DNA from 3 places in the Streptomyces roseirectus genome. Region 3 is predicted to be linked to each of the others. Evidence: riboswitches for the same ligand, from Rfam matches in the RefSeq annotation. Region 3 holds a riboswitch; each other region holds the start of a gene.
The links. A riboswitch is a leader RNA that binds a small molecule or an ion and turns the genes downstream of it on or off. The one in region 3 is predicted to bind cyclic di-AMP.

Region 1: another riboswitch for cyclic di-AMP. It lies ahead of IAG44_RS24500 (LysM peptidoglycan-binding domain-containing protein); the one in region 3 lies ahead of IAG44_RS16485 (transglycosylase SLT domain-containing protein).
Region 2: another riboswitch for cyclic di-AMP. It lies ahead of IAG44_RS15425 (C40 family peptidase); the one in region 3 lies ahead of IAG44_RS16485 (transglycosylase SLT domain-containing protein).

Annotation. Positions count from the first base shown of each region.
Region 1 covers NZ_CP060828.1:5,740,085-5,745,829, forward strand. Annotated here, with positions in the region: gene IAG44_RS44330 (hypothetical protein) at 1-950, shown strand, start outside; gene IAG44_RS24490 (cytochrome P450 family protein) at 947-2,254, shown strand; gene IAG44_RS24495 (LysM peptidoglycan-binding domain-containing protein) at 2,391-3,428, shown strand; cyclic di-AMP (ydaO/yuaA leader) riboswitch at 3,650-3,816, shown strand; gene IAG44_RS24500 (LysM peptidoglycan-binding domain-containing protein) at 3,821-4,516, shown strand; gene eno (phosphopyruvate hydratase) at 4,766-5,745, shown strand, end outside.
Region 2 covers NZ_CP060828.1:3,716,788-3,722,532, reverse strand. Annotated here, with positions in the region: gene IAG44_RS15445 (ATP-binding protein) at 1-418, shown strand, start outside; gene IAG44_RS15440 (LuxR C-terminal-related transcriptional regulator) at 520-1,236, shown strand; gene IAG44_RS15435 (C40 family peptidase) at 1,322-2,386, opposite strand; gene IAG44_RS15430 (hypothetical protein) at 2,796-3,149, shown strand; gene IAG44_RS15425 (C40 family peptidase) at 3,196-4,266, opposite strand; cyclic di-AMP (ydaO/yuaA leader) riboswitch at 4,275-4,422, opposite strand; gene pcrA (DNA helicase PcrA) at 4,684-5,745, shown strand, end outside.
Region 3 covers NZ_CP060828.1:3,992,630-3,998,374, reverse strand. Annotated here, with positions in the region: gene IAG44_RS16500 (glycosyltransferase family 2 protein) at 1-312, opposite strand, end outside; gene IAG44_RS16495 (GNAT family N-acetyltransferase) at 601-1,695, opposite strand; gene IAG44_RS16490 (HAD family hydrolase) at 2,136-2,963, shown strand; gene IAG44_RS16485 (transglycosylase SLT domain-containing protein) at 3,064-3,528, opposite strand; cyclic di-AMP (ydaO/yuaA leader) riboswitch at 3,532-3,709, opposite strand; gene IAG44_RS16480 (polyprenyl synthetase family protein) at 4,172-5,182, shown strand; gene IAG44_RS16475 (LolA family protein) at 5,438-5,745, shown strand, end outside.

The sequences.
Region 1 (5,745 bases), 1.7 Mb from region 3:
TGCGGAAAGCCGTCGCCGAGCTGACGACCCCCCTGCACGACGACACCACCGGCCTCCTCCTGAAGGGCAAGGCCGGCACCGTCCGCCCGTACGGCTCCCTCGTCGCCGACACCCTGCGGGACCCCTCCGCCCCGGTGCCGATGGACATCTGGCTCACCGTCCTGGCGGCCACCGCCGACGACCCCCGGCACACCGTCCTCAGCACCGCCCGCGCCCGTTTCACCCCCCTCGCCGAAGCCGGCGACCCGCACGCCATGCACATGATGGGCATCGTCAAGGAGGCGGACGGCGACCAGGACACCGCGCTGCACTGGTACCGCAAGGCCGTGGACGCCGGCCTGCCGCACCTCGCGGAACAGGTCGGCCGGCTCCTCCTCACCCGGGGCGCCCCCGACCAGGCCCTCCCCTATCTCCGCACGGCCGCCGAGAAGCCCTACGCCCGCACGGCCTCCCGCCTCCTCGCCGAAGCCCACCTCGCCCTCGCGGAACAGGCCCTCCGCACAGCCGCCGACGCGGGAGACAGGGACGCCCGCCACCGCCAGGGCGACCTCGACCAGAGGCTCGCCGACGCCTCCCGGGCCACCCAGTACTACGCCCGCCTCGACCAGGAGACCCCCCTCGCCCGCGGCCTCGCCGTCTACCACCTCCTGCGCGGCGAGCCCGAGACCGCCCACCCCTACCTGGAGCGCGCGATCCACGACGGCGACGACAGAGCCGTCCGCATCCGCGACGACCTCGCCGCCGCCCCGCAGACCCTCGACGACGCCGAACGGCACTTCCGCCGTAGCACCGACCCCCAGGACCTCGCCCACCTCGGCGTCGTCCTGGAGCGGCGGGGGCGGACGGCGGAGGCGCTGGCGGCGTACGAGGAGGCCGCCGCCCGGGGCGACGCCTTCGCCCGCGCCCGTGCCGAGACCCTGCGTGGCGACCGGGATACCGTCGAGGAGTGACCAGCAGCGACACCACCCCCGCCCCCACCCTCTTCACCTGGGAGTTCGCCACCGACCCCTACCCGGCGTACGCCTGGCTGCGCGAGCACGCCCCCGTGCACCGCACCACCCTCCCGAGCGGCGTCGAGGCATGGCTGGTCACCCGCTACACGGACGCCAAGCAGGCCCTCGCGGACGCCCGCCTCTCGAAGAACCCGGCGCACCACGACGGACCGGAGCACGCGCGGGGCAGGACCGGCATCCCCGGCGAGCGCAAGGCGGAGCTGATGACGCACCTGCTGAACATCGACCCGCCGGACCACACCCGCCTGCGCCGCCTGGTCAGCAAGGCGTTCACCCCGCGCCGCGTCGCCGAATTCGCCCCCCGCGTCCAGGGGTTGACGAACGACCTGATCGACAGGTTCGCGGCGACCGGCGAGGCCGACCTCATCCACGACTTCGCCTTCCCCCTCCCCATCCACGCCATCTGCGACCTCCTCGGCGTCCCCCGCGAGGACCAGGACGACTTCCGCGACTGGGCCGGCATGATGATCCGACACGGCGGCGGCCCGAGGGGAGGCGTCGCCCGCTCCGTCAAGAAGATGCGCGCCTACCTCCTCGACCTGATCCACCGCAAGCGCGGCGACCTCGGCGACGACCTCATCTCCGGCCTGATCCGCGCCTCGGACCACGGCGAGCACCTGACGGAGAACGAGGCCGCGGCGATGGCGTTCATCCTCCTGTTCGCCGGTTTCGAGACGACCGTCAACCTCATCGGCAACGGCACCCTCGCCCTCCTGACCCACCCCGACCAGCGTGACCGCCTCCAGAAGTCCCTGGCGGCGGGCGAGCGCGGCCTCCTGGAGACCGGCGTCGAGGAACTGCTGCGCTACGACGGCCCGGTGGAGCTGGCGACCTGGCGGTTCGCGACCGGCCCGCTCACCCTCGGCGGCCAGGACATCGCCCCCGGCGACCCGGTCCTCGTCGTCCTCGCCGCCGCCGACCGCGACCCCGCCCGCTTCGAGCACCCCGACACCCTCGACCTCGGACGGCGCGACAACCAGCACCTCGGCTACGGCCACGGCATCCACTACTGCCTGGGCGCCCCGCTGGCCCGCCTGGAGGGCCAGACGGCGCTCGCGACCCTGCTCACCCGCCTGCCGGACCTTCAACTGGGCGTGCCCGTGGACGAGTTGAGATGGCGCGGCGGCCTCATCATGCGCGGGCTGCGGACGTTGCCGGTGACCTTCACGCCCCGCACGCCCGACGGGCCGTCAGAGCGGCTGTCAGACCGGCCGTCGGACCGGCCGTCCCGGCAAACATGACACGCCCTCAACTCTGTGATCTTCACGTGATCCGCGCGGCATGAACTTGTGACAAGCGATCGTATGCCGATACGTTCACAAGCCGGAGCGGCCCCCACGCCACTCCCGCCCCCACCGTCGTGAGAAAGGCGCCCGCATGCTCTCCGGGAACGGCCGTCACCGTCGCCCTCGTCAGGCCCCGGCTCTCCTCGTCGCCGCAGGAGTGACCGGCACCGCGATCGCGATCCCGCTGCTCGGCGCGAGCGGGGCGAGCGCCGCCGACGGATCGGCCGTCTGGGACAAGGTCGCGGGCTGCGAGACGGACGGCGACTGGAGCGAGAACACCGGGTCGGGCAAGTTCGGCGGCCTGCACCTCACGCTGGACGACTGGCAGAAGTACGGCGGCCTCCAGTACGCCGAGCGCCCCGACCTCGCGAGCCGCGCCGAGCAGATGACGATCGCCCAGAAGGTCCTCGCCGACCAGGGCCCCGGCGCCTGGCCCGTCTGCGCCCTCACGACCGGCCTGACGAAGGAGAACGGCTCGGTCGCGCTGGACACCCCCACGCCCACGCCGTCACCCAGCACGCCCGACTCGTCCGGTACCTCCGGCTCGTCCGGCTCGTCCGGTACGTCGGACTCGTCCAAGGGGTCCGGCGCGACGGGGAGTTCGGGGCAGTCCGGGACGACCGACCCCGCGGCGCCGAAGACCCCGGCGACGCCCACGCCGTCGACGTCCCCGTCCCCCTCTCCCGCGCCCGTCGACCCCGACGCGTCGTCCGGACGGCCGACCGGGGAGGTGCCGGGGGACTCCGCGGGGGGCGACAAGTCCGACACGTCCGGGAATGCCGCGCCGAACGCTCCACAGGTACCGGACAGCGCACCCACAGCTCCGGCGACCGAGGACAACCCCGTGCAGAGCGCCGGTTCTTGGAGCCTCGTGGACACCGGGGCCGGCGCGTCCGATGAGGCGGTCTCGGGGGCGTCTCCGCTCTCGATCGGGACCGGAAAGCACCGCGGGGCGAGCGGGGACGAGCCGACGACGTACACCGTCCGGGTCGGGGACACGCTCACCTCCATCGCCGACTCCCTTGCGCTTGACGGCGGATGGCGCGCCCTCTACGCCGCGAACAAGGGGGTCATCGGGGTCGACCCGAGCGACATCGTCCCCGGTCAGACGCTGTCTCTCGGGAACTGAGGCGGCGGGCGGCAAAGGCGTAAAAGCGGGCGGAAACACGGCAGTTCAGCGCCCGGCTTCGCGCTGAATGTCCGTTTTGGCGAAAGTGTGGGATGAGTCTCAGAAGCCCTGATCGTCTTTGAAAATCGGCTCGGGGCATGTCTACGGTCGAGGCCGCTCGGCAACCCGAGCCCCGGCTGCCGCAACGCCGAATCCTGCCAGCGGCCGTCCGGGAACAGTCGTCGCGTCAAGCGCCGTAGGCAGGAGCGGGGGACCCAAGGTAAGTGCTGGGGACGGTGGTTGGGGCCACCGGAACCGGCTTGGGGTGAAGTCGCACATCAGGTGCGGCAGGGCAACTCAACCGGCCCTAACCCGACAGCTCACCTCGCAGGCGTCGGTGAGGGGATCGAAGCATGCTGTTTTCCGGCAAGGGCAAGCACCGTCGTCCGTCCAAGGCCACTCGTGCCGTCGCGCTCGCCGGTGTCACCGGTGTCGCCGTCGCCGCCCCGCTGATGGCGGCCGGCAACGCCTCCGCCGCGACCGCCTCCGAGTGGGACGCCGTCGCGCAGTGCGAGTCCGGCGGCAACTGGTCCATCAACACCGGCAACGGGTACTACGGCGGGCTCCAGTTCTCGCCGTCGACCTGGGCCGCGTACGGCGGCACGGCGTACGCGTCGAGCGCCGACCGGGCCAGCAAGTCGCAGCAGATAGCGGTGGCCGAGAAGGTCCTCGCCTCGCAGGGCAAGGGTGCCTGGCCGAGCTGTGGCGTGGGTCTGTCGGGCGCGAGCTACAGCGGTGGCGGTTCGTCCTCGTCCAGCGGTTCGAGCAGCCGGACGGAGACGCCCAGCTCCTCCCGCTCCACCGAGCGTCAGGCCGCGCCCAAGCAGAGCGCCCCGAAGTCGACGTCCTCCAAGACCGTCACCACGCCGACCGGCAAGAAGGTCAAGAAGGGCGACGGCGAGTACAAGGTCGTCAAGGGTGACACCCTCAGCTCCATCGCGGCGAAGCACAAGGTCGCGGGCGGCTGGCAGAAGCTGTTCCAGCTGAACAAGGACATCATCCAGGACGCGAACCTGATCTACCCCGGCCAGCAGCTTCACCTGAAGTAAGCGGGCCCCCTGTCGCCTGCCCCGGTGCGTGCTCCCCCGTTACGCACCGGGGCAGGTTTTTTCGTGCCCAGCGCCGCGCCCGCTGTTCGCCTTCTCGCCACCCCCTCTTTGTTCCGTCTTGGAACAATGGGTACGGTCGGTTCTGTCCCATGGGGCGGTCGGTCGGCTGGCCGAAGCCCCCGGGCCGGTTAGGCTCTAGTCGCAAGGCCCCAGCGGCCCCGCACAACCAGCGTCACATCCAAGAAGGAGATGCTCGTGCCGTCCATCGACGTCGTCGTAGCCCGGGAAATCCTGGACTCCCGAGGCAACCCCACGGTCGAGGTCGAGGTCGGCCTCGACGACGGCAGCACCGGTCGTGCCGCCGTCCCGTCCGGCGCCTCCACCGGTGCCTTCGAGGCCATCGAGCTGCGCGACGGTGACCCGAACCGCTACCAGGGCAAGGGCGTCGAGAAGGCCGTCCTCGCCGTCATCGAGCAGATCGGCCCGGAGCTGGTCGGCTACGACGCGACCGAGCAGCGGCTGATCGACCAGGCGATGTTCGACCTGGACGCCACCGACAACAAGGGCTCGCTCGGCGCGAACGCCATCCTCGGCGTCTCCCTGGCCGTCGCGCACGCCGCCTCCGAGGCGTCCGACCTGCCGCTCTTCCGCTACCTCGGCGGCCCGAACGCGCACCTCCTGCCGGTGCCGATGATGAACATCCTGAACGGCGGCTCGCACGCCGACTCCAACGTGGACATCCAGGAGTTCATGATCGCGCCGATCGGCGCCGAGTCCTTCTCCGAGGCCCTGCGCTGGGGCACCGAGGTCTACCACACCCTCAAGAAGGTCCTGAAGACCAAGGGCCTGTCCACCGGTCTCGGCGACGAGGGCGGCTTCGCGCCGAACCTCGACTCCAACCGTGCCGCGCTCGACCTCATCCTCGAGGCCATCAAGCAGGCCGGGTACGTCCCCGGCGAGCAGATCGCGCTCGCGCTCGACGTCGCCGCGTCCGAGTTCTACAAGGACGGCGCGTACGAGTTCGAGGGCAAGTCCCGCTCGGCCGCCGAGATGACCGAGTACTACGAGGACCTGGTCGCCTCCTACCCGCTGGTCTCCATCGAGGACCCGCTGTTCGAGGACGACTGGGCCGGCTGGAAGGTCCTCACCGACAAGCTGGGCGACAAGGTCCAGATCGTCGGCGACGACCTCTTCGTCACCAACCCCGAGCGCCTGGCCCGTGGCATCGA
Region 2 (5,745 bases), 280 kb from region 3:
CAAGGACGAGGAGGACGAACCGGCCACCGTCGCCGACGCGGTGCGGCGCAACGCCGCCGAGGTGGAGGACAAGCACGGGGTGCCGATCGAGGTGGTCGTCGTCGGCGACTGCGCGCTCGACGAAAGGACCTCGGCGCAGATGCAGGCCGCGCGCGAGGCGATGGTGAACGCCGCCAAGTACGGTGGCGAGGGAGGGGCCGTCCAGGTCTACGCCGAGGTCGAGGGGAGGACGGTCTTCGTGTCCGTCCGAGACCGCGGCCCGGGCTTCGACCCCGACTCGATACCCGCCGACCGCATGGGCGTCAGAGAATCGATCATCGGGCGCATGGAGCGCAACGGCGGTACGGCGCGGCTGCGGGCCGTGCCCGGCGGCGGTACGGAAGTCGAGCTGGAGATGGAGAGGGTGGAGAAGACGTGACGAGCGAACCGAGCGAGGAGAACCGGGTGTTGGGGGCAGAGGAGACAAGGGCCGAGGAGCCGGGGGCCGAGCCGGCGGAGGCCGAGGAGTCGGGGGTCGAGGTGGCGGAGGTTGAGACGACGGGGGCCGAGGCGGCGCCTCGGGAGGAGGCGCGCGAGCGGCGCGTGCGCGTGGTCCTCGTCGACGACCACCGGATGTTCCGCACGGGCGTCCAGGCCGAGATCGGGCGCACGGACGAGACGGGGGTGGAGGTCGTCGGCGAGGCCGCGGACGTCGACCAGGCCGTCACCGTCATCACGGCGACGCGGCCCGAGGTGGTCCTCCTCGACGTGCACCTGCCCGGCGGCGGGGGCGTCGAAGTCCTGCGCAGGTGCGCCGACCTGGCGAGCGACCCCGCACAGCCGGTGCGGTTCCTCGCGCTGTCCGTGTCGGACGCCGCCGAGGACGTCATCGGCGTGATCCGGGGCGGTGCGCGCGGGTACGTCACCAAGACGATCACCGGGACCGACCTGGTGGCGTCGATCTTCCGCGTCCAGGAGGGCGACGCCGTCTTCTCGCCGAGGCTCGCCGGGTTCGTCCTCGACGCCTTCGCCTCCACCGACGCGCCCCCGATCGACGAGGACCTGGACCGCCTCACCCAGCGTGAGCGCGAGGTGCTGCGTCTCATCGCGCGCGGGTACGCGTACAAGGAGATCGCCAAGCAGCTCTACATCTCCGTCAAGACGGTCGAGTCCCATGTGTCGGCGGTGCTGCGCAAGCTCCAGCTGTCGAACCGGCACGAACTGACGCGGTGGGCGACGGCTCGTCGGCTGGTGTGAGGGGCTTGCTGTGGGCGAACCGGCGTGCGCGGGGCGGCGGTTGAGGGGCGTCCGTCCGGGTCGGCGTCTCGGTGGCCGCGTGCCCTCACGACACCCGGGTGGCGCCCGCGAACGGCATCTCGTCGATGGGGGCGATACGGACCGGGGCGGACGGGTTGGGGGCGTGGATCATCTTGCCGCCGCCGATGTAGAGGCCGACGTGGCTGATGCCGGAGTAGAAGAACACGAGGTCGCCGGGGAGGAGTTGGTCCCGGGAGACGCGCCGGCCCGCACCGATCTGGGCGTACGTGGTGCGGGGCAGGGAGAGTCCGGCGGAGCGGTAGGCGGCCTGGACGAGGCCGGAGCAGTCGAAGGCGTCCGGCCCGGTGGCGCCCCAGACGTAGGGGCTGCCGAGCTTGGAGTAGGCGTAGGAGACCGCGGCGCCCGCGCGGGAGCCCGGCGCCTGGACGGACGGCTGGAGGGGGACGCGGGCGCCCCGGGAGGCACGCTCGGCGGCGGAACCGACCGCCTGCGCACCCGCGCCGGTGACCTGCGCCCGTTCCCGCTCCGTCAGTTGGGCCAGCAGGCTGCGCGCCGAGGAGAGGCGCGCGGTGATCGTCTCCTTGTGGCGCCGGAGTTCGGCCCGGCGTGCGGACAGGGAGGCCAGCTCCACGCGGGCGGCGCCGCGCAGCCGCTCGACCTCGCCGAGCTGCTGGCGCACGCGCGAGACGGCGGCGGACTGGCGGTCCCCCGCGCGTTCGGCGAAGGCGGCACCGTCGAGGTAGCGGTCGGGATCGCCGGACAGGGCGAGCCGTACGGCGGGGTCGAGGGCGCCGTCGCGGTACTGGGCGGCGGCGAGCGCGCCCAGCGCGTCGCGCTCGGTGTTGAGCCGGGCCTCCTGGCGCGCGGCCTCGTCCCGCAGGGAGTCGAGTCGGCGCTCGGCGGAACGGGCCTTCTCCCGCGCGCCGTTGTACTGCTCGGTGGCTACCTCGGCCTCCCGGTACAGCTTGTCCACCTTCGCCTTCACCTGGGCCGCCGTCGGCGCCGGCTCGGCGTGTCCGGTCCCGTCGAAGGCCGTCGCGGTCGCCGCGCCCGCGAGGGCGAGGGTCGCCGCGGTGCGGGCGGTGTGCGCGACGGTCGCGCGCTGACGGGGCTTGCGGTGCGCTGCCACGTTGGACCTGCACGTCCTTTCCGTATGACCGCCCTGCGCGCCGGGGCCCGTCGGAGTGGGGAGAGCGGGACGGGGCGGGCGCGTCCGGCGGCGCCCCGCACAGGGGGAGCGCGGCGCCGCCGGACCTTCTCGGCGGTGGTGTCCGACTGCCGCCCCTGGCCTGGGCGGCGGTGGGGAGCCGGGCACCTGGGGCAGGACGCTAGGCCGCGACGTGACGTTTGGGTAACGCGATGTGCGGAAGTGACGTCAGAGAGTTTTCCGGTGACCGTATGTGCATACCGGTCCTGCCTTCGAGGGCGGGTCGGGTCGCCGTGTTGACCGAAGCGGGCGTTCCGGCCCGCCACGCGGGCGCGGGTGCTACGGGGGCGGCTGCCGGTACGCGCGCGGGCGCTGATTAGGCTCCGGACCCATGGACGTACTCATCCATTTCTTCGTCGGCCTGCACATCATCGGGATCGCCGCGCTGCTCGGCGGGTTCCTCACCCAGCTGAAGGCGATGGGGCAGGGCACCGCCCGCTTCGTTCCCGGCATGCTGCACGGTGCCGCGACGATGCTGGTCACCGGCGTGATCCTGGTCGGCCTCAACCAGGCCGACGACCAGCACGTCGACAACGTCAAGATCGGCGTCAAGCTGGCGCTGCTGGTCGTCATTCTCGGGCTGACGTATGTGAAAAGGGACGACGAGAAGGTCGAGAAACCCCTTTTCGGGCTCGTCGGTCTGCTGACCGTCGTCAACATCTTCATCGCGGTGCTCTGGACCTGATACCACCGACGCCCTCCTGGGGGAAAGGGCGCCTGGTGACACGTGTTCAGGCCGGGCGCACCACGCTGTGGATTTCCGAGGTGCCCGCGAAATGGATGGATTCCTCGCAGATGTACGCGCCGGGGCGCGGTGCGTGGATCATCCGGCCCTCGCCGATGTAGATGCCGACGTGGGTGATGGCGTCGTGGAAGAAGATCAGGTCACCGGGGCGGGCGTCCGGCAGGCGGATCGGGGTGCCCGCTGTGACCTGGCCGAACGTGGTGCGCGGCAGGGCGACACCGGCGGATTTCCAGGCGGTCTGGGTGAGCCCCGGGCCGTCGAAGGAGCCTGGGCCCGCAGCGCCGAGGACGACAGGTTTGCCGAGCTGTTCCCGGGCGAACGCGAGGGCCCTTTCCGCCTCGGCGGATATCGGGGCGGATTCCTTCGGCCGGTGCGTGGCTTTCGGTTGTCCGGCCGTGTGGAACGACAGGAGGGCCTGGGCTTTGCTCAGCTTTCCCTGGACGGCCGCTTTCGCGTACTTGAGGTCGCTCTCGGGGTCGGTCTCGAATTCGGTGCCGGAAGCAGAATCGAAGTCGGTGTCGAATTCGGGAGCGGCTTCCGGGATGACTTCGGGAACGATATCGGGAACGGCTTCGGGAAAGGCTTCGAGAATGCTCGACGTCATGCCCGGCGTGTAACTCGCCAGACGCTCAGGGACGTCCTCGTGCCCCCTCGGCGCGCCCGCGCGGGTCTGCGGGGCGGCGGTGAAGTCGTCGGCCGCGAAGTCGTGCGCGACGGACGGCGGGAACGCCGGAAGCGGTGGCAGGGCGGGCGGCGGCGGGAGCAGCGGCTCCTGGGCGCGGTAGCGGGCCGAGGCGTCCAGGAAGGTCTTCGCGCGCTTGGTCTCCTTCTCCTTGGCGGCGATGTCCTTCCTCGACCCCGTCTGGCTGTAGAAGGCGTCGAGTTTGCGCTCGACGTCCTCCAGGCTCGGTCTGCCGTCGTCCGTGGGCGGGGCGGCCTCGGCGGCGGGCTGGGAGAGCATCGCCATGGACGTGAGGGCGGCCGTGGCGAGAGCGGGGGTGCTGATGCCTGACGCGCGCATGCCCATCCAGCGGAGCTTGCGATGATGCGACGCCAAAGGAGGCGACTCCTTCCTTGTACCGCCTACCGGGTTAGCTGTCGGGTTCGGGCGGGGATGGTGCTGCGGAAGGTTGCCCTACGGCCTTCCCCGGCGGAGGTCGGCCGATTCACCCCAAGTCTCTCGGTGGGTCCCCGGCTCCGGCTGCCTCGCGCACGGGGGCGGGCCGGACTCGGCGGAGGCCGCGCGCCCGGCGACGTTCGCCGGTGGGGGACAGGCGGCCTTGACCAAAACGGTAGCCAACTCGTGTGGCTTCTGTGAAGGTTGGCGGGCGATATGCCCGATACGTTTTTGTGACCTCTGTCGAAGTCCCCGCAGGTCATCACGGGTTGTGATAGGGGCTATCCGGAAGGTGAGCGTGGAGATTGCCGGGGACCCGGTCCGGTTGTCAGTGGCGGCCTCTAGACTCGGAGAGCGATGAGCAGCCTCTTTGACGACAGCTTCCTGGCCGACCTCCAAGCCCCCCGCGGGCACGGCGAGGAACCCCCTCCGCCGCCGGAGGACGAGCAGACCCCGGAGGCGATTCCGGACGACCTGTTCGGCGGGAAGTTCGACCTGCCGCCGGAGCGGGACGCCCACTACCGCGACGGCGCGCCCCGCCCGGTGCTGGACCCTGCGGCGCTCGTCCACGGGCTGAACGACAACCAGAGCGCGGCGGTGGTCCACGCCGGCTCCCCCCTGCTCATCGTCGCCGGCGCCGGCTCCGGCAAGACCCGCGTCCTGACCCACCGCATCGCGTACCTGCTCGCCGCGCGGAACGTCCACCCGGGCCAGATCCTCGCGATCACCTTCACCAACAAGGCCGCCGGCGAGATGAAGGAGCGCGTCGAACAACTCGTCGGCCCGCGCGCGAACGCGATGTGGGTCATGACGTTCCACAGCGCGTGCGTGCGCATCCTGCGCCGCGAGTCCAAGAAGCTCGGCTTCACCTCGTCCTTCTCGATCTACGACGCCGCCGACTCCAAGCGCCTGATGGCCCTCGTCTGCCGCGACCTGGACCTCGACCCCAAGCGCTTCCCGCCCAAGTCCTTCAGCGCCAAGATCAGCAACCTCAAGAACGAGCTGATCGACGAGGAGGACTTCGCAGCCCGAGCGGCCGACGGATTCGAGAAGACCCTCGCCCAGGCGTACGCGCTCTACCAGTCGCGCCTGCGCGAGGCCAACGCCCTCGACTTCGACGACCTCATCATGACGACGGTCAACCTCCTGCGCGCCTTCCCGGACGTCGCCGAGCACTACCGCCGCCGCTTCCGCCACGTGATGGTCGACGAGTACCAGGACACCAACCACGCCCAGTACGCCCTCGTCCGGGAACTCGTCGGCGGCACTGGTCGTTCCGAGGACACACCGCCCGCCGAGCACGACCTCCCGCCCGCCGAACTCTGCGTCGTGGGCGACGCCGACCAGTCCATCTACGCCTTCCGGGGCGCGACGATCCGCAACATCCTCCAGTTCGAGGAGGACTACCCGAACGCGACG
Region 3 (5,745 bases):
GACGGTGGCGTACGGGGGCGGGCCGGGCGAAGTCGCCTCCGGCGGTGGGCCGTTCACCTGCTCGGCCAGTGCGGTGAGCGTCGCCTTCGGGTCCGCCCCCTCCGGGACGTCCCCGACGACGGTGCCGACCGGCCGTCCGTCCCTGCGAACCAGGACGAACACCGGCCCCGAGGTCACGGGCGGGCTACCCGGACCGGGCCTCAGGGTCGCGCCCCCGCCGGTCAGGTCCAACTCGGCTACCTGCACCGGCCGGACGGCGAGGAACCGCCGTATCTCGGCCTCCACGCGGGTTGTACGGGTCGTACGGGACATGAACCCCCCTGATGCCATGAACCCCTCCGGCGCCACGCTCGCGACGCCGCCTGCGCCTGCCGGACTCCCGTGCCGGACTCCCGTGCCGGACGGCATTGGCGGATGCCCACGCGGGACACCCACGCCGAGCCCGCGCGCCGAGCCCACGTGTCGAGCCCTCGCGCCGGATGTCCCGGTCGGCTCCCGTGGCCAGCCGCCAGCCGCCAGCCGCCAGCCGCCAGCCGCCAGCCGCCAGCCCCCGGCCCCCGCTCCCGGGCTCCCCGGCAACCCCCTTCGCGCCCCCGACGTTCACGCCCCCGACGTCCCCCGCAGCCGCCCGGCGCTCCTCAGCGCGCGCGCGGCGGCGTTCGCGAGCCGGGGGCGCCCGCGCACGAAGTGGTGCGCCCGGCGCGCGGGCTCCCGGCTCAGCCAGTAGAGCGCCGCCCCCGCGCCCGCACGCGTCCACGCACCCTCGTACACGGGGATCTCGCCCGTCCGCAGCGCGTCCTTGTACTCGGCGGCCCCGCGCCCCAGGTCGAGCGTGCCGATCCCCTCGGCCGCCGCTGCCTCGGCCATCCGCAGGTGCAGCACGAGCCCCGGCGAGAACTTCGCGAACTCCGTGTCGTACGAGGGGAACCAGCAGGCCAGGACGGTCGACGAACGCAGCCCGAAGTGCGCGGCGACGGGCCGCTCACCGGCGTACAGGACGGAGAGCGTGCCGGCGCACTCCGGGGCGCGCGTGCGCGCGAGGAGCCCGACCAGGCGGGTGATCCACTCCTGGGCGAACCGGTCGCGGCGGCCGGTGCGGCGGTACTGCGCGGACTTCCACGCCATGAGCGTGCGCAGCGCCGCCGGGTCCCGCTCGTCGAACACGAACCTCAACTCGCCCGCCTGGCGGCCGAGTCGGCGCTCCTTGGCGAGCGTCGTGCGCAGGAACTTCGGCGACTGGCCGCGCAGCACGGCCTCGTAGGTGTCGTAGCCCTTCTCGACGTCGATGACGTACGCCGCGTACTCGGCGGCGGCGTGCGGGACGAACAGGCCCTGGTCCGCCTCCAGGTTGTCGAAGGCGAAGCTCGACAGGCCGCACGCGCGCGCCAACTCGGCGGCGTCCAGGCCGAGTCCGGGCGCCAGGACCGCGCCCTGGGCGTCCGACACGCCGTACGCGAGGGCCTGGCCCATGCCGAGCGGACCGCGCTCGTGGGGGAGGAACCCGACGGGTTCACGCCCCTCGTACACCACCGCGACCCGGGTACGCGCCCTCACGCGCCCCACCGCGTCGGCGAACTCCGGTTCCATGAACGGATTGCGAGGCGCCCGCGACGCGGCGCGCAGCGCCCGCCACCGCTCCCGGTCCCCCTCGCCCAACTCCTGCGCGCGCAGCACACGAATGCGCCCACTGTTCACCTGACCCCCCGATCAAGTCCCCCCTGGACATTTGGACGGTACCTCTCCAGACCGCCCCAGCGGTAGATAGCACCGCATGCTGTTGCCAACCGGTGCAGTCTTCGCGGAACTGTGGGGATTTCGACGGCGATTCGATGACGAACCCCAGGTTTCAGGCAGCGACCGACCGCCTACGCGCGGGCGCCACGATCCGCCCCTCGCTCCCACGCGCGGGCACCCGATCACCCCTCCACCGCGCGTGTGCGCCGACCCCACTTCCCCGCCGCCCCGCGCACCCCCTCCGTCCCTGCCGGGCGACCGGTTTCCGGCCTCCTCGCGCGCGGGCGCCGACGAGTCCCGCCCCGGACGGCCGACGAGGCCACGGGCGGGACATCAGCGCGTGCCGGGGCGAGCCGGTCCGTTGAGCCTCCCGGGGCCGGTGCGGTCCGTATTCTCTGATCATGGCCGCACCCACCACCCCCGCTTCCGGCACGCGCGCGTACGCCCTCGTCGCCACCGACCTGGACGGCACGCTGCTCCGCGCCGACGACACCTTCTCCGACCGCTCGCTGAACGCCCTCCAGCGGGTCGTGGAGGCCGGCGCGCGGCACCTGGTGGTGACCGGCCGCCCGGCCCCCCGGGTGCGGCCCCTGCTGGAGATCCTGCGGGGCAGAGGGCTCGCGGTGTGCGGCCAGGGCGCCCAGGTGTACGACGCCGGCGCCGACCGCCTCCTGTGGTCCGTCACGCTGGACCGTGAACTCGCCGAGACCGCGCTCGGCAAGATCGAGGCGGAGGTCGGCCAGGTGTACGCCGCCGTCGACCAGGACGGCGTCGACGGGCTGACGCTGATCGAGCCGGGCTACCTGATGCCGCACCCGACGCTCCCGGCGCTGCGCGTGGGACGCCGCGAGGACCTGTGGTGCGAGCCGATCAGCAAGGTGCTGCTGCGTCACCCCGCGCTCTCGGACGACGAGTTGGCGGCCACCGCGCGCGCGGCGGTCGGTTCGCTCGCCACCGTCACGATGTCGGGGCCCGGCACGGTCGAGCTCCAGCCCAGCGGCGTCACCAAGGCCACCGGCCTCGCCCTCGCCGCCGAACGCCTCGGGATCGACCCGCAGGACACGGTCGCCTTCGGTGACATGCCGAACGACATCCCGATGTTCGAGTGGTCCGCCCACGGCGTCGCGATGGCCAACGCCCACCCCGAGCTGAAGGCCGTGGCGGACGAGGTCACGTCGTCGAACGAGGACGACGGAGTGGCGATCGTCCTTGAACGGATGTTTCCGTGACGCACGCCCCTGGGGAGCGCGCTTTCGAAACGTGCTCCCTAGAGACACGTGTCCGGTAGGAGCCCCGATCCGAAACCGGGGCTCCTGGAGGGAGGTTCGCTCAGTACGCGCCGTACACGTTGTCGATCGACCCGTACACCGCCGCCGCGTAGTTGCACGCGGCGGTGATGTTCGCGACCGGGTCGTACGGGTCGTACGCCGTCCCGGCGACGTGGTACGCCTGGAAGGTCGGGTCGATCACCTGGAGCAGGCCCTTGGAGGGCGTGCCTGCGGCGGCGTTGGAGTCCCAGTTGTTGATGGCGTAGGGGTTGCCGGACGACTCGCGGATGATGTTGCGGTAGATGCCGTCGTAGCTGCCCGGGATGCCCTTCTGGGCCATGATCGCGAGGGATTCGCGGATCCAGCCGTCCAGGTTGTCCGGGTACCCGGCGACCGTGGACGACGAGGGGCTTCCGGTGGCCGCGGAGGCGCTGGTCGCGCCGACGACAGGGAGGGCCAGCAGGGCCGTGCCGGTGGCGGCGACGGCGAGGGCCCGGACGAGACGCTTCTTGCGGATTGCAGGCATGGCGATGTTCCTCTCCGGCGCCTGCGAGGTGAGCTGTCGGGTTCGGGCGGGGAGGTGCCCGGCCGGACCGCCGGGGACGGCGGTACGGCTTCACCCCTAGCCGTCCGGAGACGTGTCCGGACGGCGTACTACCTGGGTCCCCCGCTCCTGCCGTGCGCGAGTGGGTCGTCGATGGGGAGATGACGGGCGGCGGCAGGATTGGGCGTCCGCCCGACCCGGCGGAACGTATGCGAGAGCACATGTCCGGAACAAGTGTCGGATTCACATCTCGTCCCCATTGACCTTGCTCTGAGCGCTATGGGCCGCTTGATCCTTTGCGATCGTCAAGTGTCAACTGGTCAACGTGGACACGGGGAAACGGGGTACTCGACGGAGTCGGGCGAGAGAGGCGCCCGTGACTCAACTCACGAAATGGCAATAGCGACAAATGGGCACAAGTTATTCATGTCGGAAAATGCCATGCAGTATCGGCTGATCAGCTACATACCAGGCGTGATCCGATAGCGCCCGTGCTGTAACCGTGGGGGCTATCGGTGATCGAAACGTGACCGGATACGCTGACTTGAGTGATGTCAGCGACCTATCGACAAACCGTGTAATCGCCAACAGTCGCCCGTGGGCAACAGCAGACAGGAGATCCCTCGTGACCGTCGTCGGGCCGTTCGGGCTGAGCGTGCGGGACCAGGCACTGGAAGCCGATGTCCAGGCCGGATTGACGGCCGTCGAGGAGGGCCTGCTCGAAGCCACCAAGAGCGAGGTCCCCTTCATCACGGAGGCCGCGCAGCACCTCGTGCGCGCGGGGGGCAAACGTTTCCGGCCACTTCTGGTGATGCTCGCCGCACAGTTCGGCGACCCCTACGCGCCCGGTGTCGTGCCGTCGGCCGTCGGCGTCGAGCTGACCCACCTCGCCACGCTGTACCACGACGACGTCATGGACGAGGCGGAGGTGCGGCGCGGCGTGGAGAGCGCCAACGTCCGCTGGGGCAACTCCGTCGCCGTCCTCACGGGCGACTTCCTCTTCGCGCGCGCGTCCCAGATCCTCGCCGACCTCGGCCCCGAGGTCGTCCGCATCCAGGCCGAGGCGTTCGAACGGCTCGTCACCGGGCAGATCCTGGAGACCGCGGGGCCGACCGACGGCCGCGACCCGGTCGACCACTACCTCGACGTCCTGGGCGGCAAGACCGGCTCCCTCGTCGCCGTCTCCTGCCGCTTCGGCGCGATGACCTCGGGCGCCGACGAGACGGTGGTCGACGTCCTCACGCAGTACGGCGAGCGCCTGGGCGTCGCCTTCCAGCTCGCCGACGACGTCCTGGACATCGCCTCCGACTCCCACGAGTCCGGCAAGACCCCCGGCACGGACCTGCGCGAGGGCATCTCGACCCTCCCCGTCCTGCGCCTGCGCGAGCGCGCCGCCCGCCTCGGCCTCGCCGAGGACATCGCCCTGTGCGAACTCCTCGACTCCGACCTCACCGACGACGCCCGCCACGCCGAGGCCCTGGCCGCCCTGCGCGCCCACCCCGCCCTCGAACAGGCCCGCCGCGACACGGTCCGCTACGCCGAGGAGGCCCGCTCCGCCCTGGCGCCCCTCCCCGACTGCGACGCGAAGCTGGCACTGGTGGAGATGTGCGACGCGGTGGTGCACCGGGCGGGGTAGCCGCGATCTCCCCCTCCTCGGCCTCAGGTATGACGCCGCCACCCCTGAGAGGACTACGGGACGGCGGCGTGGAGTGTCATACCGCAGGAGTACACGGAGTTGACTCTGCGGGGTGACGCCGCTGACGGGTCCGGTTTGGTCTGATGGATGCACGGACCCAGAACCAGGACTCACCGATCCGGGTGAGAATGGCGGTCAGGGGTGGGGCGAGGACGCTGCCCACCGGCCGCCGCCGACGACGGAGGTAAGGCACACATGGCACCGAACGCATCCGACGACAACCAGGCTTTGATCACCGAGGCCGACGCGGACGAGGCGAGGGCCCGCCGCCGCAGGACGGCCGCGCGGTACGTCGTTCCGGCAGCGGTCGTGGGCGTGGCCGCCGCCACCATAGGTCTGGTTCCCGCCATCGCCGACTCCGGCGACCCGGACCTCCCGGAGATCACCGCCCAGCAGCTCCTGGACAAGGTCGCCGCCTCGGACGTCGAACAGCTCTCCGGCACGGTGAAGATCACCACCGACCTCGGCCTGCCCGACCTCGGCGGCCTGGCCGACGGCTTCCT